DNA from 3 places in the Pseudoduganella sp. genome. Region 3 is predicted to be linked to each of the others. Evidence: riboswitches for the same ligand, from Rfam matches in the RefSeq annotation. Region 3 holds a riboswitch; each other region holds the start of a gene.
The links. A riboswitch is a leader RNA that binds a small molecule or an ion and turns the genes downstream of it on or off. The one in region 3 is predicted to bind cobalamin.
Positions count from the first base shown of each region.

Region 1 (7,439 bases), on a different contig from region 3:
CCGCCGCCAGGTGTTCGGCCGGGTCGAGCCCTTGGCGCAGCGACAGCTGCACGATCGGCACGTCAGCCTGCGGGAACGCGGGATACATGGCGCTGAAGGTGCCGTGGTCGAAGCCGCGCTCATGGTCCAGCCGCGCGCGCGTGCCCAGCAGCTGCGCCACGCGCGCCGCCAGCTCCGGCGAACCGGGGGCGGGGTACTGGATCTGGTAGGTATGCGGCGGGAAGCCGCCGTAGTCGTAGATCATGGGCGGCCGGGCCGCCGCCGAGACCAGGAATTCGCCCCCCTCCCAATGGGCGGTGACCACCAGGATGGCGCTGGGCTTGCCGCCGGCCTGGCGCGGCAGGTCGCGCAGGGAAGCGTCCAGCTGGTCGTACGCGCTGCCGAATTGCTCGCGCATCCAGGGCCAGGGTCCGCCGCCGTGCGACAGGAAGAAGGTGGGCAAAGTCGTCATGCCCACCACTATACGCCGCTCAGCGATTCGTTGCAGACAGCGACATCAGGGCAAACAGGCGCGCCGCCCGCATCCAGGCCACGGCCAGCGCGACCAGCTGCGCCAGCACGAAGGCCGCCAGCAGCAGCCAGCCATTGCTGGCCTGGACCTGCAGCCGCGCCACCGCCAGCAGGCCGGCCAGCAGCAGGCCGGCCACGGTCAGCAGCGCATAGCTGCCCAGCATGGCGCCCGGCCGGCGCAGCAGCAGCTGCACGCCCCACCACCAAGCCTTGACGGCCGATGTGCGGCGGCGGTCGATCGCCAGCTGGGCGCGGCCCGCGTCCAGCGTCAGGTTGGCCAGTGCCAGCAGCAGCACGGTGCCGAGCGTGGCGGCGTCCTGCCACAGCGCCGCATCCGACTCCTGCACGGCCCTGGCGGCATAGTCGTCGGCTGCATCCGCCAGGCTGAGGCCCAGGGCCAGCGCCGCGCCCAGCGGCACCGCCGCCCACAGCAGCATGCGCAGCATGCGCGGGTATTCGGCCACGCCGCCGGCCACCAGCTCGCGCAGGGTGGCGGGCTGCGGCGCGCGGCCGGCGGTGACGATGGCGCCGGTCAGGAAAGGCGACAGCAGCAGGGCCATGGCCAGCGCCACCAGGGCGCCCGCCTGCAAGGCCACCGCGTTGCGCCGCACTTCGCTGAACAGGTCGGTCAACGCCAGCATGTCCAGCGCCCGCGCCAGCTCCGGCGCGCGCACGGAATAGTCCAGCGCCGGCGCCAGCGCGCTCCAGAAGGGCAGGGCCAGCACGGCGGTCGGCAGCAGCACGGCGGCCAGCCAGAGCAGCAGCAGGCGCCACTGCAGGGCGGCGCGGCTGGCGTGTTTGAGATTGGTGCTCAGCTTCATACGGTGGCAATCAGGGCGAAGAGGGATTGAAAGATGGCGGCCAGGTCCAGGGTCCAGCGGCGCGACGCGCTGCCGTCCTTTTTCAGGGTGCGGCTGTCATCGAGTTTGTTCACGTCGAGGAAGTGCTTGCCGTCCGGATCGATGCGCGCCGATACCGCCTTGGCCGGCTTGCGCCATTCGAAGGTGTGCCAGCGCTGTTCGCCGCGCCATTGCACGGTCTCCGTGCTGCCGTCGGCAAACGCCACCACCAGGGTTTGCGGCACGTCGGCGCCGCGGCGGCGCACCGTGACGCGGGTCAGGTAGGGGAAGGGGCCGGTGCCCGGCCTGGCGTCCGGATGGGCCTTCTCCCATGCTTCGCGCAGCTTGTCGGCCTGCCGGGCGGCCTGTTCTTCGCTGACGCTGACGCGCTTGCCGTTTTCCAGCCGCATGCCGGGCAGCGGCTCCTGCTCTTCGCTGGTGAAGGACGCAATGCGGTCGTCCACGCGCGTGGCGGCATACACCTGCTGCGCGAAGACGGTTTCCACCAGCTGGCGCTGGCCACTCACCTCCGCCAGCACTTCGCGCAGGTCGGCGATGCTCGGGTGGCGGAATTTCCAGCGCCGGTAGTACTCCCTGAAGGCGCGTTCCATGGTTTCCTTGCCCAGCTGGGCCTCCAGGTCGCGCATGGTGATGGCGCCGCGCGAGTAGACCGGGCCGATGCCCTGCAGGCGGCTGTAGGCGTTCTGGCCCAGCGGGTCGGCCGGTTCGTCGCGCGGGGTGCCCTGGCGCTCGAAGGCGAAATTGTCGACTTGCGGCGCGAAACCGATGGCGCGCAGGAACGGCGTGGTGAGCGGCACCTTGCGTCCTGTGTCGCGCAGCATGCGGTGGTTCCAGTATTCGTTCAGGCCCTCGTCCAGCAAGGGCTCTTCGAACTCGTTGCTGGCCAGGATGCCGTAGAAGTAGCCATGGCCGAATTCGTGGATGGTGACGAAGTCCTGCAGTGCGGCCGGCGTGGTGCCGGCCCGGTAGCCGGGCACGCTGGTGGTGGTGAAGAAGGTCGGGTACTCCATGCCCTCCGCCTCGCTGGCGTTATGCGGCGGCACCACCACGGTCACGGTCTTGTAAGGGTAGGGGCCCAGCGTGCGCGAGAAGTAGTCCAGCGCGTCCTTGGTCGACTGCATGACCGGCGCCGCATTCGATGCGAACTCCGGCGGGTACAGCACGGTGATCTTTACCGGCCCGCTGCCATGGCCGCTCCAGGTATCGACCAGCGGCTTGGCGCTGCGCTTGTCGGCAGTCCAGGCGAAATCGTGCACGTCGCCCTGTACGTAGTGGTGGGTCAGCCAGCCGTCCTTCTCCAGCGGCGCACCCTGCAGCTCGCCGGTGGCGCCCACGATGTATTCCTTGGGCACGGTCAGTTTGACGTCGAAGCTGCCAAAGTCGGCGTAATACTCGGACTCGGCGTGGTACTCATGCGCATTCCAGCGCACGGTGGTGGCGCCGCGCTCGCCCGGCAGCTCCAGCACGGCGATCTTGGGGAACCACTGCGCCACCAGGTGGAAGCTGTCGAAGTAGCCGCTGCGCGCCAGCACGCGCGGCAGCTGGTCGAAGAAGGCGATATCGAGCGTGGTGCTGCCGCCCGGCGCGACCGCCTGCGGCAAGTCCAGGCGCACCACGGTCTGGTCGGTGGCCGGGCCGCCGTCCGGCTGCACGAAGGTCCACGGCACGTCGGCGCCGGCCTGGCGCACGCTGCGCAGGTCCATATAGCCCCATTCGCCGTCCTGGCTCAGGCTACTGTTGCGGATGCCCTGGCCCGACTTGCGCTGCTCGGTGTGGAAGGTGCTGTCCGCGTTCTGGAAGGCGTTCAGGTACAGGTGCAGGTAGACGCTGCGCACCGGTTGCGCGCTGCGGTTGCGCCAGGTCAGGCGCTGCTTGCCGTCGATGGTGTGCTTGACCGGGTCCAGCGTGGCTTCGATGCGGTAGTCCACCACGCGGTCGGACAGGGTGGCTTCCTGCCCGCTGCGCATGCCGCCCCAGGCGCCGGGCGCACTCGGTTGCGTGACGGCCGCCGCGCGCGGCGGCGCCAGCGGGATATCGGTGCCGCTGGCGGGCAGCGTGCCGGCGCCGGCGCCTTGCGCCAGCAGGCTGGCCGACAGCGCTGCGCCGCCCAGCAGGGCGGCCGCGGCCAGTAAATGTGCGATGCGCATAAATCCCCGTTAAGTAATTGGCAACGCGAAAATATACCAAACTAATTACCAAACTTTCATGCGATTTTTAAGCAGCGTATAATGTGCGCGCCCTGGTGCCCGCTCCCTGTTCATGGGAGCAGTTAAACGGGAAACGCAATGTGCTGCCCCCGCAACGGTACGCAAGCGCCGTCGTCCCGACGGCAGGCCGCGCCAATGACCACTATGCAGCCGCATAGGAAGGTGGCCCGGTCAGTCTTGCCAGCCCGGATACCGGCCAGGGAGGTGGAAGCGCGCCCGCGCGGCGCGACTTCTGTGGATTCCGGCTGCGGGGACGCAGGCGGATACTTTTTCGATTCGCATGTCATGACCATTTTCTCCCCACGCTGCGCACTGGCTGCAGCCCTTGCCCTGTGCTTCGCCGCGCCTGCCGCGGCCCAGAACACCCAGGATTCCCAGACCATCGTGATCAGCGGCGCGCGCTTCGCCAGCGACCCGTCGCTGCTGCCGATCGGCGCCAGCACCATTACCGCCGCTGAGATCCGCCGTGCCGGCGTGACCGACGTGAACCAGGCGCTGCGCAAGATCGGCGGCGTGTACGGCCGCCAGAGCCTGACCGGCAGCCCCGATTTCAGCCTCGACCTGCGCGGCTTCGGCGCCACCAGCGACCAGAACGTGGTGGTGGTGCTGGACGGCGTGCGCATGAACGAGAACGAGCTGACCCCGGCCACCCTGTCCACCATCCCGATCGACCTGGTGGAGCGCATCGACATCATGCGCGGCGGCGCCAGCGTGCTGTATGGCGAAGGCGCCACCGGCGGCGTGATCAGCATCGTCACCAAGCGCCCGAAAGCGGGCGCGCGCGGCGGCAGCATGTTCGCCGAACTGGGCCGGTTCGACAGCGCCGACGTGCGCCTGGGCGCGGTGCAGGGCTTCGACGGCGTGGCGATCGACGCCTCGGCCGCCCACCAGCGCACCGACAACTACCGCAAGAACAATGCATTCAAGCAGTCGCGCTTCAACGGCGGCGTGCAGTTCAACGGCGACTTCGGCCGCCTGTCGCTGCGTGCCGACATCGCGCGCCAGGACCAGCGCTTCGCCGGCAGCCTGAACGAAGCCGAGTTCCTGGCCAACCCGCGCCAGACCAAGACCCCGGACGATTTCGGCAAGATGGACAGCGACCGCTACACCGCCGCCTGGGAACGCAAGGTCGGCGCCTTCGACCTGGCGGCCGAACTGGCGCACCGCACCAAGGATGTGGAAGCGACCTACTTCGGCTCCAAGTCGGTGTACGACAGCAAGCAGACCCAGTTCTCGCCGCGCGTGCGCCACCTGGCGCAGTTCGACGGCCTGCTGAACGAGCTGGTGGCCGGCTTCGACTTCGGCCGCTGGAACCGCGTCACCCATTCCGACTATTCGGCCGCCGACGCCACCCAGCGCAGCAAGGCCTTCTACCTGCGCGATGAAGTGAAGTTCGCCGGCGCGCAGCAGGTGCGCCTGGCCGCCGGCGTGCGCCGCGAGCTGTTCGACAAGGACTCGGTCGACCCGGCGCCGTTCACCAGCGCCACCTACAGCATCAAGCAGGCGCACAACGCCTGGGAGCTGCAGGGCAGCATGCTGGCCGCGCCGGGCCTGACCGCCTGGGCCAAGGCCGGCCAGAGCTACCGCGTCGCCACCTCCGACGAAAACGCCTACACCCCGCAAGCCAACAAGCCGCTGGAAACCCAGACCTCGCACGACAGCGAGATCGGCCTCGGTTACGTGCTGGGCGCGGCCAAGGTCGATGCGCGCCTGTTCCGCCACAAGCTGGACAACGAGATCTATTACGACCCGACCGCCGGCCTGTTTGGCGCCAACACCAACCTGGCCCCGACCGAGCGCAAAGGTTTTGAGCTGGACGGCAGCTACCGCTTCGGCGGCATGTGGGAAGTGCAGGGCCACTACCAGCAGGTGGACGCCAAGTTCCGCGCCGGCGGCAATGCCGGCCGCGAAGTGCCGCTGGTGCCGAAGCACATCACCACCGTGCGCCTGGCCTGGCTGCCGGGCGACGGCCAGAGCGCCGACCTCGGCGTGCAGCGCGTGGCCCAGCAGCGCGTCGGCAGCGACTTCAGCAACAGCTGCAGCGCGCGCATCCCGGCCTACACCACGGTCGATGGCCGCTACGCGCGCAAATTCGGCCAGTGGGAGCTGGCGCTGAGCGCACTGAACCTGCTCGACAAGGACTACTACAACCAGGCCTTCGGCTGCCGCAGCGGCATCTACCCGGACAACGGGCGCCAGGTGAAAGTCTCCGCGCGCTACGACTTCTAAGCGCTGCCGGCGCTTAAAGCCGGCTTAAAGCAGCCCCGTTGGCGCCAATTTGGGCCGCGGGGCTGATCACAGGGCGCAAAAAATGGTAATCTCGCTGCGTTTACTATTTCCCTGTAAGGATCACCATGCGTCTGCTGCGCCTCCTGCTTGCCTCCGCCGTCCTGATGTTCACCGCCGCCGGCGCCTCCGCCGCCGACCCGAAAGAGGGCGTGGACTGGCGCACCCTCGACACCCCTGTGCGCAGCGAAGCGCAGGGCAAGAAAGTCGAAGTGGTCGAGTTCTTCATGTATTCCTGCCCGCACTGCTTCGCGCTCGAGCCGAAAATGTCGGCCTGGGTCAAGCAGAATGCCGACAAGGTGCACTTCCGCCGCCTGCACTTCGCGCGCAGCGAAAAAGATGTGCTGGCGCGCACCTACGTCACGCTGGAATCGATGGGCCTGGCCGAAACGGTCAGCCAGAAGATCTTCAACGCCATGCACGTCGACCACAAGCGCCTGATGCGCGAAGACGAGATGTTTGCCTTCCTGGCCAGCGCCGGTGTCGACAAGGCCAAGTTTGAAGCGGCCTACAAATCCTTCGGCGTCGAGTCTAAAATGAAGCGTATGGCAGCCACCATCGGCCAGTACAAAGGCGTGGACTCCGCCCCGACCCTGGTGGTTGACGGCCGCTACGTCACCTCGCCGTCGATGGCCGGCCGTCCGGGCCTGCCGGAAAGCCAGCACCACGCCGCCGCGCTGGCGGTGGTGGATTACCTGGTTGCCAAGGCTGCCGCCACGAAAAAGTAAACCATGGATCAACGTGAAGAAGGCGTGATGCGCGCGTACCGGGAATCGGCCCCAGACGAGGCCGGCCTGGTCGGGCGCACCTGGGTCAACCACCTGGCCTGGACCCTGGTCGTGCTGCTGGCCGGCCTGGTGTTCTGGCTGGTGCTGGCCGTGGTCAATGCTGAGAACCAGCGCAATGCCCTGGCCAACAAGCAATGCCGCGACCAGGTCTTCAAGGAAGAGATCGACCGCACCTGCCTGCTGACCGTGCACTCGCGCGAGCACTGGTGGCAGCACCTCTGGTATGCCATGAAGCACACCACGCCGCAGAAGTAAGCCGAAAAAAAATGGGGACGTACCCCATTTTTTTTCGCGCAGCGAAAAAATGGGGTACGTCCCCATTTTTTTTCGCCAAGTCAGGCTGCGACGTCGAGGTTGGCGAGCTGGCGCTTGAACAGCTGTTCCTGCACGCGGATGTCGTCGCCGTTGTAGCCGTCGTAGGCGCGCGTGGTGCGCGACCAGACTTCCGGCATCACCTGTTCGATCAGGTTGCGGCCGGCTTCCGTCAGCGTGATCATCACGCAGCGGCGGTCGCCCGGGCGGTTGCCGCGGGTGATCAGGCCCTGGGCTTCCAGGTCGTTGCAGACGCGGGTCAGGTTGGCCGGCTTTTCCATGCAGGCTTCGCCGAGGTTGGAAGCGGTCGAAGTCTCGTTCTCCGATCCATACAGCACCGCCAGCACCATATAGCTGGCATCGACCAGGTCGTACTTGCGCAATACCGAATTCGCCAGATCCTTCATGCGTTTCTGGACGTGATAGGTCATGCGCAGCAGGCGTACCAAGTCTTCCGGGAACTCCGGGATGCGAGT
Region 1 is NZ_JAYSCO010000040.1:14,559-21,997, reverse strand. It holds gene ACE3TQ_RS17905 (class III extradiol ring-cleavage dioxygenase) at 1-451, opposite strand, end outside; gene ACE3TQ_RS17900 (hypothetical protein) at 471-1,331, opposite strand; gene ACE3TQ_RS17895 (M1 family metallopeptidase) at 1,328-3,517, opposite strand; cobalamin riboswitch at 3,594-3,793, shown strand; gene ACE3TQ_RS17890 (TonB-dependent receptor) at 3,863-5,806, shown strand; gene ACE3TQ_RS17885 (thiol:disulfide interchange protein DsbA/DsbL) at 5,932-6,591, shown strand; gene ACE3TQ_RS17880 (hypothetical protein) at 6,595-6,906, shown strand; gene ACE3TQ_RS17875 (MarR family winged helix-turn-helix transcriptional regulator) at 6,987-7,439, opposite strand, start outside.
Region 1: it holds a riboswitch for cobalamin, as region 3 does, so the genes downstream of both, ACE3TQ_RS17890 (TonB-dependent receptor) here and ACE3TQ_RS24160 (TonB-dependent receptor domain-containing protein) in region 3, are expected to answer to the same signal.

Region 2 (7,439 bases), on a different contig from region 3:
GATGCCGGCGACCAGGCCCAGCACGGTGGCGTCGAAGGCTACCGTGACGGCGCTGGCCAGTTGCGCGGGATTGCCTTGGCCGAGCGCGGCCAGGCCGGGGCCAAGGGGGATGATGGTGGCCATCAGGCCCAGCATCGGGGGAATGCGTGCCAGCAGGTCGGCGCGCTCCAGGCGGTGGCGCGCCAGGGCCTGTACGCGGGCCGCGTTGCCGGCGGCGCGCAGCTTGGCCAGGCCGCTGAAGCGTTCGCCGACGGCGATGCCCGCTTCCAGCGCGGCGATGGCGCAGGCAGCCAGCAGCGCCAGCAGGGCCGGTGCCAGCAGCAGGCTGACGCCGTCGTGCAGCCAGGCGTAAGAGATGTTTTCGATCATTTGTATGCTCCTTGGGCAATGGTTGTTCGGGTGCCGCGCAGCAGGCCCAGGGCGAACATCGCCAGGCAGGCGGCCAGGATCGCGAGCAGCTTCATGGCGCGCTCGGCGGGGGATACGGTTGGTTCGGCCAGGTCGCGCAGCTCGTAGGCGCGCGCCGGCTCCGCAGCGGCATCGGCTTGCGCTACGCTGCCAACTTCGGTTGGCTGGTCGGTGCTCCTGCGGCTTGGCTCGCGGCGCGCAGCGTCGTCGGCGCGCCAGGCAGCGGGGGCCGCGTCGGCGGCTGCAGCGGCGGCAGCGGCGGCGCGGGCGGCATCGGCGGCTTGCGCTGGGCGGCTGGCTTGCGCAGCGCTTGTGCCGCGTGCCGCATCGGCCGGCAGCATGTCGCCACGGGCCTTGGCCAGCGTCGCGCTGAGGGCCTGCGCGTCGGCCGCCTCCAGCTGCGGGGACAGCCATTGCCACATTGGATGATCGGGGGCGGTGTGGCCGCTGCCGGGCAGGCCGTTGCTGGCAACCAGGCGCGCCAGTTCGCCGCCCATCTGCTTGATGGTGGCGTCATCCGTCTTCCAGTAGCCCTTCTCCGCCGCCACCATGAAAATGGCCAGCATATGCGCCTTGGCATGCGCGTTGTGGCGCTGGCCGAGGAATTGCGGCAGGCCGATCTTGTGGGCATCGTCGAAGTAAACCGACTTCACCTCATCCCAGGCCCAGTTCTTCACCAGGTCGGGTCGGGTCACCTGCCAGCCCCACAGGTTCTCCAGGAATTCCTGGCCCATGGTGCGGGCGCCGGCGTAGCCGTGCCCCATCAAGGGCTTGAGCCAGGCCGGGTTCAGGAAGCGGCCGCGCAACTCGCCCAGCAGGGCCGACGCCAGCGGTTCGACGTCGGCGCGGCCCGGCTGCGCATGCTGCAGGATCAGCGCGTCGGGCACGCGCCCGGTGCGGCTTTCCACCGCCAGCGACAGGCCGCCCAGGTAGTCGAAGGCGTCGTTGTTGTCCAGCAGGCCGTACAGGTTGCTGGCGCGGCCGTGGTAAGTGCGGGTGATGCCGTCCAGCGCCGCGTCGAAGGCGGCATGGTTCGATTCGCCGCTCGCATCCAGGCCGTAGGCATGGCCCATGCGCAGGCGGTAGGCCTTGCCGATTTCATCGCGCTCGCGCCAGGCGCCGGAGCGTTCGGTCAGGCGGTTGACGCCCGCGCCATAGGCGCCGGGCGCATCGCCGAAGATGCGTTGCGCCGCCGCCCGTCCGGCCTCCGCCGGCGGCATGCCGCCAGCCTGCAGCGCGCGCACGCGTACCAGCCATTCGCGCGCCACGCGGTTGTCGGCAACCGGCTCGCGGCCCCACGCGGCGTTGCCGCCGACGCCGGTGGCGCTGACGCTGCCAAGCGGCGCCAGGGCGGCTTCCAGCGCTTCGCGCATGGCCGGCTCCTGCTCGGCCACCCCGGCGGCGGAGGCGGCCAGCGCCATGCGGCCGGCGCGGTCGATCAGGCGGATCAGGTTGGGATACAGGTCGCGGAACAGGCCGGAGGTGGTCACCAGCGCATCGCGCCGCACCGCCCCCGGCAGCAGGCGCACGTCGTTCACGATGCCGCGCGCATTCCATACCGGCTCCGCGCCCATCATCGCCAGCGCGAAGGCCACCATCACGCCCTCGTCGCGCACCGCGTCGGAGGCCCACAGCAAAATGCCCTCGCTGCCGGCCGACGAGCGCTCGCGCGCCGCAGCCTTGGCCGCCAGCCCGGCGCCCATCTGGTAGCCGATCCTGGTCGGCAGGATATCGCCATCGACAGCATGGAAATTGCGCCCGGTCGGCAGCGCCTCCGGCGAGCGCAGCGGATCGTTGCCCTTGCCCGGCTCGATGAAGCGGCCATCCAGCCCCGCCAGCAACGCACGCATTTCATTGGCCGGCGATTGCGCCAGCTTGCGCGCCACTTCCGGATCGTCGATGCCGCCCTTCTTCATGGACTCCAGCATCAGGTCGACCGACTCCTGCTTCCACTGGCGGCCGAAGATATGCAGGCCGTGCGGCATGAACTTTTCCTGCAGCTTGGTCAGGTAATGCCCCACCTCGTGCGCCAGCAGATCGTCGTCCGCCGCATCGAAACCGATGCCGCGCACCGCCAGCACGTCCGCCATCGAAGCCTCCAGCTCGGCCTTCAGGTTCAATGCCACCACGCGCTCGCGCATCAGCTGCGCCGCCTTGGCCTTCAGCGACTCCGAACTGGCCGCCTCGTAGCTCTCCACGATCTGGCGCAGCGACAGCAGCTCGTCGTACAGCGGGGTCGACGCCAGCGGCGGCGTCAGATGGTCCACCATCACCGCCAGGCCGCGCCGCTTGGCTTGCGTGCCCTCGCCCACGCCGTCCACGATGTAGGGATAGACACCCGGCAGGTCGCCCGCGATCAGGCTGGAAAAATCGTCCGCCGCCAGGCCGACCGCCTTGCCGGGCAAGAACTCATAGGTCGAATGGCGTCCCACGTGCACCAGCGCGTCCGCCTTGAAACGGTCGCGCAGCCAATGGTAGAAGGCCAGGTACTGGTGCGGCGGCGGCACGCTGGTATTGGCGTGCAGCAGCTCCTCGTCCACCTCCCAGCCGCGCGGCGGCTGCGGGCCGATGAACACATTGCCGAACACGATGCCAGGCACCAGCAGCTTGCCGCTGTCCACCATGATCTTTCCCGGCGCCGGGCCCCAGCCTTTCATGCCCTCGATGCGGTAAGTGGCCAGGCGGCGCTGCAGCGGCGCCAGCGCGGCACAGCGGCGCGGCGCCCGCTCCTGCAGGCATTTGGCGTAGCCGTCGGCCAGCGCCTGCAGGTCGCGCATGGCGGCCTCGCGCTGCGGATGGTCGGCGCCCTCCACCAGGTGCTGCAGTTCCTTGATCACGACTTCCGCCTGCTTGCGGCCCAGTGCCCACTCGCGCGCGGCTTCCGCCTGCAGCACGTCGGCGTGCAGGCGGCCCAGCAGACCGCTGGTCATCTCGCCCTGCACGCGCGGCGACAACGTGCCGAACCACTGCGCGTAATCGGCAGCGCTGACGCTGTTCACAGACGCCGCCAGCTCGCGCAATCCGGCGCGGTCTTCCGGCAGGTTGACGCCGTGCGCCATGATGCGGTCCAGCAGCGCCTCCGGCGTGGCCGGCAGTTCGCCCACCGTATAGCCGGCGCCCTTCAGCGCATGCAGCATGTCGAACAGCGAAGCCGGCACGTCCAGGTTGTCGGCGCCGATGTTCTGGCGGCCCGGCGGGTGGTTGTAGTAGACCAGCGCCACGCGCTTGTTCTTGTTGGACTTGGCGCGCAGCGCCAGCCAGCGCTCCACGCGCAGCGCCAGGCGCTCCGCCTCCGCCCCCAGCACCACCGGCGGACGGTTCTCGATGCCGGTCAGCTTGTCGCGCTGGGCCTCGCCAAGGGCCGCCACCACGATCGGCTGGCCGATGCCCTGAAGTTCCGGCAGCGCCACGCGGTACTGCACCGAATCGGGCGGCAGGCCGTCCGGCGACAGGCGCCACTGCATGGCGGTGCGGTCGGACAGGCGGATCGCCTTGAACAGGGGGATATCGAGGCGCTTGAACGCCTCGCTAACGGCCTCGCGGTTTTCGGCCGCACCCACCACGAAGTCCTGCAGCACCACCAGCGCCGCCGGCACGGCCGGCGCAATCAGCTCCGGCAAGCGCTCCAGCGCCTCGCGCGAAGCGCCGCCCCAGCGCGGCAGCACCTGCACGCATTGCTGGCCGGTGCGCTCCACCTGGCGGCACAGGGCGGCCGGCACCATGCCGTCCATATTCGACAGGTCCAGCACCACCACCGTCGGACGCGCCTGCACGCCCAGCTGCGCCGCGCGGCCCCAGGCCGACGCATCATGCAGCTCGCGCTCGCCCATACGCAGGCGCAGCGTCGGTTCCGGCTGCGGCGCGGCCAGCGCGCGCGCCGGGTCAAGCAGGTGGGCGAACAGCGCCGCCGTGTTGTCGCGGCCACCGGCCTGCCACACCTGGCGTGCCGCCAGCCACTGGGCGGCCGCCGGCAACGCGCGCGCCGCCTGCAAGGCCGCCGCCGGCGGCTGTTCGCTCGACAGCTGGCGCAAGGTCTCCGGTGAAAAGCCCTGCAGGCTGCCCTGGCGCCCGCGCGAGAGCAGGCTCAATGACGCTTCGCCGTTAAAAGCCAGCACCGTTGCCGAGGCGCGCGCGTGGCGCGGCAAGGCATCCTTCAGGCGCCGCGCCGGATCGCCGAACAGCGAAACCGCAAGGATGCTGTCGGCCTGCGCCAGCCATTGCGCGGCCTGCCTGTCGTCGGCCGCCATCCACTGCGCCGGCGTGCGCAGGATGATGCGGTCCCTGGGATAGGCGGCCAGGTGGCGGTGGGCCGCTTCGATGGCCGCCGGTGCGGCACGTTCGGTCACGATGGCGAACAGCGTGGCAGCGTTAAGACGCGCACAGGCGAACGCACATAGCAGGACCACAATGATCCGGGCAAAGGTAGAGGTAGGCACAGGAAATCCGAGCACGCAAAACCACACCCCGGGTTTTGCACAATCAAACAAGACTGGCCGGTCTTCTGGCTTGCCTTCATCCTCCCCTGGCCCGGCCTTCCCGTGCATGTGCACAGTGGCGTTGGTCAGCTTCGTCTGGCTTACAGCAGCGGGGGCTGCGCCGGACTGGCGGGGGATGGTTATCCCGCGCGTCACCGGCTTCCCGTTTCACCACCTTACAGGCTTGCAAGGCGGAACCAATCAAGTAACGGGCGCCATTCTAGCAGAGAATGCGCAGCGTTCTATCCACCCTGGCCAAGCCAAAGCTGGTGTTCGAGCACCTGGCTGCTGCGGATCCGGTCAGCCAGCAACTCGACGCCTTGTGGACTCAGGTGGAAGTGATCGAGGATCAGCGGTACCCCTTTGGGCGATATCAGCGGGCAACCGCCCTCGCAATACAACTGCAGGCGGTTCAGGTAACCAAAGCGGTTTTCCAGCGCAAAGGCATGCATCGCGTCTGCATGCTTCAGCGCCGACGGTTCCAGCATATTTTGGGCAATGGCCGCCAGCGATTGTTTGCGGTCCAGGCGCAGCATGGCCATGGCCAGGTTGTCGCTGAAGGTCAATGGCGGCCCCGCCAACAGCACGGGATGACCTGCCGCGCGAAAACGCTGCAGGTCCTCGCGCGCAACGCGGAAATCATCCTGCCAGGCCGATGCCACCACCACACCATCGAGCTTATGGCTGGCGGCGAACTGCTGCGCATACGCCAACTGACGCACGCAATAGTGCTCCTTGTTGCGGTACGCGGCCTGGAAAGGCTTGCAGGCCGACCCCGTAATCTGCAGGAAGTTCACATCGGGATAGGCGCGCACCAGCGCCGCGTGCAGTTCCGCGGCAGCACTGTCGCCATACACCAGCACATTGCGGCGCTGCGGCGCCAGCGTGATGCAATCGGCATGCCCCGCGTAATAGTCTGCGAAGGAGGATGGCGCGCTTTCGATATCCATCAAATGGCAGCTGTGGTAGCGCTCAATGCGGTTGCGCTCCAGTTGCAGGCGGCCCACATAGTGGTAGTCAGCCGCGCGCATGGCGCGCAGGCGCTGCAAGGCCAGTGCGGTGGCCGGCGTGTCGGGCAAGATAGCGGCCTGGGTGAGCGCCACCGGCACGGCGGCCGGCAACACGGCGGCGACCGGGGCCGGCGCCGTTGCGGCTACGCTGGGTGCTGTGGCGGCCATGGGCAAGTACCGGCTCAGGCTAAGCAACTCACGCTGCGGCACGCCGTCCATGCGGTACAGCTGGAAGCCGAAGCCGCCGAGTGCGCACAGCAGCGCCGCCAACGCCACCGGCAACGCCGGTTTGCCCTGCATCGCAAAACGCAGCCGTCCTTCCACGACAACGCAGGTCAGCCATGCCAACAGCACGCTGAGCGCCAATGCCGACCACAGTACCGCTTCGGCCACATTTCCCCCTTGCAGGATATGGGCAAAGGACAGCAGCGGCCAATGCCATAGATACAGGGGATAACTGATACGTCCCAGCCAGGTGACCGGCGCCAGGCGGAACAGGGATGCATTCAAGGTCGCCGCCGGACCGGCCGCCAGCAGGACAGTGGTACCCGCCACCGGCAACAAGGCCCAGTAGCCGGGGAATAAACTGGTCTTATCGATTAGCCGGAAAGCCGACGCAATCGCAATGGCAGCAGCCAGTGTCCACACCGGGGCCGGCGTGGTACGCGGCGGGTGGTAGGTATGCCACCAGGCGAGCAGGCCACCCACGGCCAGTTCCCAGAAACGTGACGCTGGCGAGTAGAACGCGGCATCCGGCGCATGGAGCGCCGCGTACACGCTGTAGCCGAAGGACGCCAGTGCCAGGAGCAGTGTGACCGGGACAAAAGCGCGGCGCCAGCGAGAGAGCAAGCACAGCAGCAAGGGCCAGGCGATATAGAACTGCTCCTCCACGCCAAGCGACCACAAGTGCAGGAAAGGCTTGGTTTCCGCACTATTGTCGAAATAGCCGGATTCATGCCAAAACAGAAAATTGGCCACGAAGCCGGCGCCCCCCGCCGCGTGGCGGCCAAGCTGGGACAGCTCTTCCGGCAACATGAGCAGCCAGCCCAGCACCAGCGTGGCGGCCATTACCACCAGCAGGGCGGGGAAGATACGGCGCACGCGGCGCGCATAGAAGCTGGCAAGACTAAAGCTACCGGCATCGAGCGCCCGCAACAAAATGCCCGTGATCAGGTAACCGGAAATGACGAAGAAGATGTCGACGCCGGCAAAGCCGCCGGGGAGTGCCTGCGGAAAGGTGTGGAACACTACCACGGCCACTACCGCCAGGGCGCGCAATCCATCGATATGGGGGTAATAGGCAGGGGCTGCCGGTGGCGCTGAAATATAGCTAGGCATACAACAACTGTTGTTATAAGGATGTAATTCTACAGAATTATTGGTAAATCAAAGAGAAAAGGTATTTACTGGTAAATGCGCGTCTACGAACGCGTCTGGGAGAGAAAAATGCATAACAAGACAACTTTGCAAGTCCTGGCCGCCGCCTCGGGACTTGGGGACGAGCGCATACAGGAACTGTGGGAAGGCGCAGACATGTATGCCCGTG
Region 2 is NZ_JAYSCO010000002.1:86,773-94,211, forward strand. It holds gene ACE3TQ_RS01410 (MotA/TolQ/ExbB proton channel family protein) at 1-369, opposite strand, end outside; gene ACE3TQ_RS01415 (cobaltochelatase subunit CobN) at 366-4,844, opposite strand; cobalamin riboswitch at 4,882-5,100, opposite strand; gene ACE3TQ_RS01420 (acyltransferase family protein) at 5,126-7,231, opposite strand; gene ACE3TQ_RS01425 (hypothetical protein) at 7,340-7,439, shown strand, end outside.
Region 2: it holds a riboswitch for cobalamin, as region 3 does, so the genes downstream of both, ACE3TQ_RS01415 (cobaltochelatase subunit CobN) here and ACE3TQ_RS24160 (TonB-dependent receptor domain-containing protein) in region 3, are expected to answer to the same signal.

Region 3 (7,439 bases):
GCGGTTGGCCGCGTCGTCGAAGCGGTAGCCGGACACTTGCCATTCGGCGCCGCCGCGCAGGCTGCCGGCAGTATATTCCAGCGCGACGTTGCCGTGACGCTTGGCGCGCCGCTGCAGCTGCTTGCCGGTGCTGTCGTCGCGCGGGTTCTGCAGGTCGGCCGAAGCCTCCAGCGTGAAGGCGCTGCCCAGCTGCTGGCGTGCCGACAGGGTGATGCCTTCCAGCGTGGCGTGGGCGACGTTGTGGGCGCAGCCGTTCTTGAAGCCGGGCTTGGGGCATGGGGTGGTGTTCAGCAGCAGGTCGGTCAGCTTGTTGCGGTAGGCGGTGGCGCCCAGCATGGTGCCGTTTTGCTCGAATCGGATGCCGATCTCGCGGTTGCGGCCTTGTTCCGGACGGTTGGACTCCAGGCCGTAGCCGGGGTAGTACAACTCGTTGAAGGTCGGTGCGCGGAAGCTGCTGCCGTAGCTGGCGTTCAGGCGCAGGGCAGGGCTGAGGCGGTAGCCGTAGCCGAGCGAGCCGGTGTTCTTGCTGCCGTACTGCGAGCTGTCGTCGTTGCGCACGGCGGCGGCCAGCAGGTGGTCGCCGCGCTTCATGTTGTAGCTGGCGCCCAGCGACTTGGTGCTGCGCTCATGTTCCAGGGCGGCGGTGTTCGCCTCCACTTCCTCCTTGCGGTATTCGGCCAGCAGCTGCAGGGTGTCCGGGCCGAGCGCGATGTCGTTCTGCCAGCTGTACATGGTCTGCTTGGTGTCGATCTGGCTGGCGCTGGCGGCAAAGCTGCCGGACTTGTCGCGCGCCTGGGATGCCTGGGTGGTCATCTGCCATGCGCTGCTCAGGCGGTTGCGCGACGACAGCGCGACGGTGTCCAGCTTCTGCGTGTTCCAGGCGCGCACGGTGGCGCCGCTGTCGAAGTCCGACTCCTGGTCGATGTGCATGAGGAGGGCGGTCAGCTCGTGGCCTGGCGCCACCTGCCAGGCCAGCTGGCCGTTGGCGTGTTTGCGCTCGTAGCCGTCATCATCCTTGTTATAGCTGCTCAGGCCCGGCAGGGTGGAGGAGAAGCCGTCGGCGCGCTCCTTGCCTGCGTTCAGGGCGTAGCTGAAGGCGCCGGCCTGGCCGGAAACACCGGCGCGGGCGGCGCGGGTGCCGTAGCTGCCGGCCAGGATGGCGGCGTCCAGCGCCAGGGGACCCTGGCCTTTTTTGGTGAAGATCTGGATCACGCCGCCGATGGCGTCGGCGCCGTAAATAGTGCTCAGGGGGCCGTACACGACCTCGATGCGCTCCACCGCGCCCAGCGGAATGGCGTTCCATGCGGCGGCGCCGCTGGTGGCGGAGGCGATGCGCACGCCGTCCAGCAGCACGATCACCTGGTTGCTGTTGGCGCCGCGCAGGTAGACGTTGGAGTTGGTGGCGCTGCCGCCGTTGCGCGTGATTTCAATACCGCGCTGGCGCTGCAGCACTTCGGTGATCGAGCCGGCGCCGCTGCGGGCGATTTCGTCGGCGTCGATCGTGAGCGTATCGCTGACGACGTCGCGCGCTGCCTGCGGCGTGCGGGTGGCGGTAACAACAACGGAATTCAGGACGGGGGCCTGGACTTGGGCCTGGGCTGCAGGTACGGCAACGGCCAGTGCCAGCGACGCGAGGGCCGCTTGCCGGGTGGCGGGAGAGGTCATGTCAATTTCTTCAGTGAGCCGCCGGCCCACGTCCCCGTAAGCCGGCTAGAACGGGAACGGGCGCAAGGCGCATTCCCACCTGGTCTGGCCGGTATCCGGGCTGGCAAATATGGCGGACTGGCCTTCCCATGCTTGCGCACAGTGGCTGTGAGACCGCTGCCGCTCCATCAGGGCGGCACTTGCTTACCGTTGCGGGGGCAGCACACGTTAACTGTCAAGGACAGCGCCGTGTTTCCCGTTTAACTGCGTTCGAGAATTCGAATGCGAGCACCAAAACCCCGCCATTATACGGGCTTGGCGCGCTGCGCGGGCCAGAGCAGGCGCTGGATCGAACAATACTTGACCTGGTTCGGCTTCTGCGCCGCGTGCAGCAGCGGTTCGCCGGCCGCCATGGCGGCCATCAGGCGCATGGTGCCGGCATGGCAGACGATTACGGCGTCGTGCCGCAAATCGTCGAGGAAGGACTGCACGCGCGCCGCCACTTCGCGCACCGTTTCACCGCCGCCGGGACGGTAATCGAGCAGGTCGGCGGCCCAAGCCTCGACCTCGGCGCGCGCGATATCCGACCACGGCCGCAGCTCCCAGGCGCCGAAATCCATCTCGGCCAGGCGCGCGTCCAGCGTCGGCTGGCCGAGCAGGGTGGCCAGTGCGGTGCAGCGCCGCAGGGGGCTGGAATACAGGCGCGCGCCGCCGGCGAGGGCGGCTGCCAGTTGCGGCGCCAGCGCGGCATGGCCTTCCGCCAGCGCGGCGGGAGAGGCCGGAATGTCGCTGCTGCCGTAGCACACGCCCGGCGCGACGTCGGGCAGGGGATGGCGGATGAGGATCAGTTCCACACGCAGGCCAGCACACAGAGGTAGAACACGGCTTCCGCCAGCTGCTGCACGGCGCCCAGGCAGTCGCCGGTGTAGCCGCCCAGGCGCTGCTGGAACTTGCGCGCGAACCAGAGCGTCGCCAGCAGCATGCCTGCCAGTCCTGTACCCAGCGCCCCCAGCGGCAGCCAGCCCAGCGCCACCACGGCGCCGGCCGGCAGCGCGGCGCCCAGCGCGGCAATGGCGAACTCGCCGTGGCGCATTTCCTGCGCCAGCGGCTTGGCTTTGCCTTCGGCGCGCGCGTACTCCATGCGCCAGATCAGGGCGCAGGCCATCAGCCGCGACAGGGGATGGGCCGCCAGCAGCGCGCCCAGCGCCGCCAGCATGGGCAGGCTGGCCAGCGCCGCCACCTTGGTGGCCAGCATCAGGATGATGCCGATCGCACCATAGGCGCCGATGCGCGAATCCTTCATGATCTCCAGCACACGCTCGCGCGTGTGGCCGCCGCCCAGGCCGTCGCAGGCGTCGGCAAAGCCGTCCTCGTGGAAGGCGCCGGTGGTATAGATGCCGGCTGCGGTGGATAGCAGCACGGCGACCGGCAGCGGCAGCACCATCGCCGCCGCCGCGTACACGGCGCCGGCGATGGCGGCCACCACCAGGCCCACCGCCGGGAAATAGCGCGAGGCGTGGTGCAGCCAGTCCGGCTCAAAACCGACCCAGCGCGGGATCGGCAGGCGCGTGAAGAATTGCAGCGCGATGAAAAAGAGGCGCAGCTGCTGCATCGGCGCTTACTCGGACTTCTCGCTGACCTGGGCCGACTCGAAGGTGGCCATCTGGTTCAGGAAGTTGACGGCGGCCTGCAGCAGCGGCACGGCGAGCGCGGCGCCGGTGCCTTCGCCCAGGCGCAGGCCCAGGTTCAGCAGCGGACGGGCGCCCAGGAAGTCCAGCATGCGCTGGTGGCCGCTTTCGTCCGAGCAGTGCGAGAACACGCAGTAGTCCAGCACCGCCGGCTGCACGCGGGCGGCGACCAGCAGGGCGCTGGTGACGATAAAGCCGTCCACCAGCAGCACCATGCGGCGCTCGGCCGCTTTCAGCATGGCGCCCACCATCATGGCGATTTCCAGGCCGCCGAAGGCGGCCAGCGCCTGCAGCCCGCCCTGCGCGTCGGCGTGTTTGGCCATGGCGGCTTCGATCACGCGCTGCTTGTGCGCCACGCCCTCCGACGTGAGGCCGGTGCCGGCGCCCACGCAGTCGGCCAGCGGAATGCCGGTCAGGCGGTGCATCAGGGCCGCGGCGGCCGTGGTGTTGCCGATGCCCATCTCGCCGAAGCCCAGCACATTGCCCGGCAGCTCGGCCACCAGCTCCATGCCGCACTCGATCGCCTCCATGCACTGCTGCACCGTCATGGCCGGCTGCTGCGCAAAATTGGCGGTGCCGTGGGCGATCTTGCGTTTGACCAGGCCCTCGCGCGGGCCGAAATCGTGCTTGACGCCCGCATCGACCACTTTCAGCAGGCAGCCGTTCTGGCGCGCGAAGACGTTGATCGCCGCGCCGCCGGCCAGGAAGTTCTCCACCATCTGCCAGGTGACGTCCTGCGGATAGGCGGAAACTCCTTCCGCCACCACCCCATGGTCGCCCGCGAACACCAGGATAGCCGGCTCGCGCAGCTCCGGCCGGGTGCTCTGCTGGATCATGCCGACCTTGTGCGCCAGCGCTTCCAGCGCGCCCAGGCTGCCCAGCGGCTTGGTCTTGTTGTTGATGGCGCGTTCCAGCTGGGCCGCGAGGGATTCGTCCTTGAGAGGGGGGATGTGTGGGATAGTCATCGCGGAATTATAATGCCCGGATGCGGATACTTATCATTGAAGACAATAAGGATATTGTCGCCAACCTGTACGGCTTCCTCGAGCCGAAGGGCTATGTTCTGGATACCGCAGCCAATGGCTACGGCGGGCTGGCGCTGGCCGCCGAACACGAATACGACGCCGTGGTGCTGGACGTGATGCTGCCCGGCCTGAACGGCCTGGAATTCTGCCGCAAGCTGCGCGGCGAGCTGGGGAAAGCCACCCCGGTGCTGATGCTGACCGCGCGCGACACGCTGGAAGACAAGGTGGCCGGCTTCGAAAGCGGCGCCGACGACTACCTGGTCAAGCCGTTCTCCCTGGTGGAGCTGGAAATCCGCCTGCGCGCCCTGGTGCGGCGCGCGCGTGGCGCCCAGGCCGGCAACCCGGTGCTGCAATTCGGTGAGCTGACTTTCGATACCGTCAATTACGAAGTGCGCCGCGCCGGGCGCCTGCTGGCGCTGACCCGCACCGGCTACACCATCCTCAAATGCCTGATGAAAGACGCGCCGCGCGTGGTGGCGCGCGACACGCTGGAGCATGAAGTATGGGGCGACGAGCGCCCCGACAGCGACGCCCTGCGCACGCATATCCACGCCTTGCGCCAGGCGCTCGACAAACCATATCCCTTCGCCATGCTGCGCACCATACCGGGCATCGGCTACAAGCTGGTAAACCCGGATGACGACAACTGACTCCCTGCGCCGGCGCATCGTCGCCGCCTACATGATGTTTGCCTTCTTCGTTTCGCTCGTGTTTGCGGTGATCGCAGCGTTGGCGGTGGAGGGTATTGAAGAAAAGCTGGTCGATGAACGCCTGATGGAGGTGGCGCGTTGGGCCGTTCCGCGCCATGGCGCCGGCATGTCGGTGCAGATGCCGGCCGGCCTGACCTACCATCACGGCGAAGATGTACCGCGCTCCTTGCGGGGTTTGCCGCATGGTGTGCGCGAGATCACGGTCGACGGCACCGACCTGCATGTCCTGTCCGACCGCGACGAGCATGGGGAATATGTGGTGGTCGACCACGACAGCGAGTACGAGAAGATCGAGATTGTTGTGTACTCGATGTTTGCCGCCGTCTTGCTGGCATTTCTCACCTGTTCAATGATCCTGGCGCGCTACCTGGCCAACAGCATCGTCACGCCGATCGCGCGCCTGGCGCAGGCGGTTGAGCAGCGCAAGGACGATTTGCCCTGCCTGGAGCGCAAGGATGAACTGGGCAAGCTGGCACGCGCGTTCGCCGACCGTACCGGCGAGCTGGAACAGTTCCTCAATCGCGAGCGCTTCTTCACAGGCGATGTCAGTCACGAACTGCGCACGCCGCTGACGGTAATCAGCGGCGCCGCCGAGGTGATCATGGCGCGCACCGCGGACGACGCGGCCCTGCATGCGCCGGCCGAACGGATCTACCGCGCCGCGCGCGAGGCGGCCGATGTGACGACGGTCCTGCTGCAGCTGGCGCGCTCGCCGCAGGGGAAGGGCGGCCCGGCCCATTCCATGGCGGCGCTGGCCGAAGCGGAAGTGGCGCGCTGCCAGGCGCTGGTTGCCGGCAAACCGGTCACGCTGCGCTATGCGGGCGGCAGCGATTTCATGGCCCACGGCGCGCGCGAACTGCTGCAGGCGGCCATCGGCAACCTGTTACGCAACGCCTGCGCCTATACCGAGCAGGGGGAAGTGCTGGTGCGCCTGGAGCAGGATTGCGTGGTGGTGGAAGATACCGGGCCGGGCCTGCCGGCGGCCGCGTTGGCACGCCTGCGCGGTGAAGCGTTGCCGGAGAACGATGGCGTGTCCTCCGGCAGCGGGCTGGGACTGGGCCTGGTGCAGCGCACCTGCAAGTACCTCGGGCTGCAATTGCAAGTAAGGCAACGCGAAGGGGGCGGCACGCGTTTCGACATCCACTTCCCGGGTTTAACGCAATCTTAACGCCGGCTTCACGCGGCTTTTACCGGGAGCCGTCTATCGTGCGGGGATGAACTTTCCCCGTATCCGCTCCACCTACCTGCCACTCGCGGCGGCATCCTTCCTGGTCCTGGCTTACAACGTCACGTTCTGGCGAAAGTTTGCCAGCGCAGTCGGAGGTTTTGAACTGGCCAAGCTGCCGGTCTATATCGGTTCCTGCCTGCTGCTGGTCATGGTGTTCAGCGGCGTGCTGGCGCTGGTGAACTACCGCCGCCTGTTCAAACCAGTCCTGATCGCACTGTTGCTGCTGTCCTCCGTGACCGCCTATTTCATGTCCCAGTACGGCATCGTGATCGATGCTTCCATGGTGCAGAACGTGCTGGAAACCGATACGCGCGAGGCCGGCGAGCTTTTCAGCTGGAAGCTGGTGCAAGCCGTGCTGCTGCTCGGCGTCGTCCCATCCTGGCTGGTGTGGCGCCTGCCGGTGCAGTATGCCCCCCTGCGCCGCTCGATTGCGGCCAATGGCGGGGTGCTGGCGGTATCGCTGCTGGCGGCAATCGGCCTGCTGTTCCTGCTGTTCAAACCCCTGGCACCAGCCGTGCGCGAACACCGCGAACTGCGCTTCATGCTGACGCCGACCAATGTGTTCCAGGCGGCAAACGCCTACCTGAAACTGAAACTGGCGACGCCAACCATCGTCGCGCCCTTGGGAACGGATGCCTCGAAGGGCCGCTTCTGGTCCGCCGGCGGTGACGCCCCGCGCACGGTGACGGTGATTGTGGTGGGCGAAACCGCCCGCGCAATGAACTTCTCCCTGAATGGCTATGCGCGTGACACCAACCCGCGCCTGGCGCGCGAGCCGGCCCTGGTCAATTTCAGCAATGTCAGCTCGTGCGGTACGGCGACCGCCGTCTCCGTGCCGTGCGTCTTCTCCGACCTGACCCGCAATGGTTACTCGGAAGACAAGGCGCGCAGCAAGGAGGGGCTGCTGGACGTGCTGCGCCACGCCGGCCTGGAGGTGGTCTGGCGCGATAACAATTCCGGCTGCAAGGGTGTCTGCCAGCGCGTGCGGTTTGAAGATGTGTCAAAGGCGGTGGCAGGCAACCCCTTGTGCGATGGCGAAGAGTGCTATGACGAGCGCCTGCTGGAAGGCTTGCCGGAGCTGATCCGCAGTTCCAGCAAGGACCTGGTCATCGTGCTGCACCAGAAGGGTAGCCACGGCCCGGCC
Region 3 is NZ_JAYSCO010000076.1:17,250-24,688, forward strand. It holds gene ACE3TQ_RS24160 (TonB-dependent receptor domain-containing protein) at 1-1,665, opposite strand, end outside; cobalamin riboswitch at 1,734-1,955, opposite strand; gene ACE3TQ_RS24165 (histidine phosphatase family protein) at 1,950-2,498, opposite strand; gene ACE3TQ_RS24170 (adenosylcobinamide-GDP ribazoletransferase) at 2,489-3,256, opposite strand; gene cobT (nicotinate-nucleotide--dimethylbenzimidazole phosphoribosyltransferase) at 3,263-4,297, opposite strand; gene ACE3TQ_RS24180 (response regulator transcription factor) at 4,318-5,007, shown strand; gene ACE3TQ_RS24185 (ATP-binding protein) at 4,994-6,235, shown strand; gene ACE3TQ_RS24190 (phosphoethanolamine transferase) at 6,282-7,439, shown strand, end outside.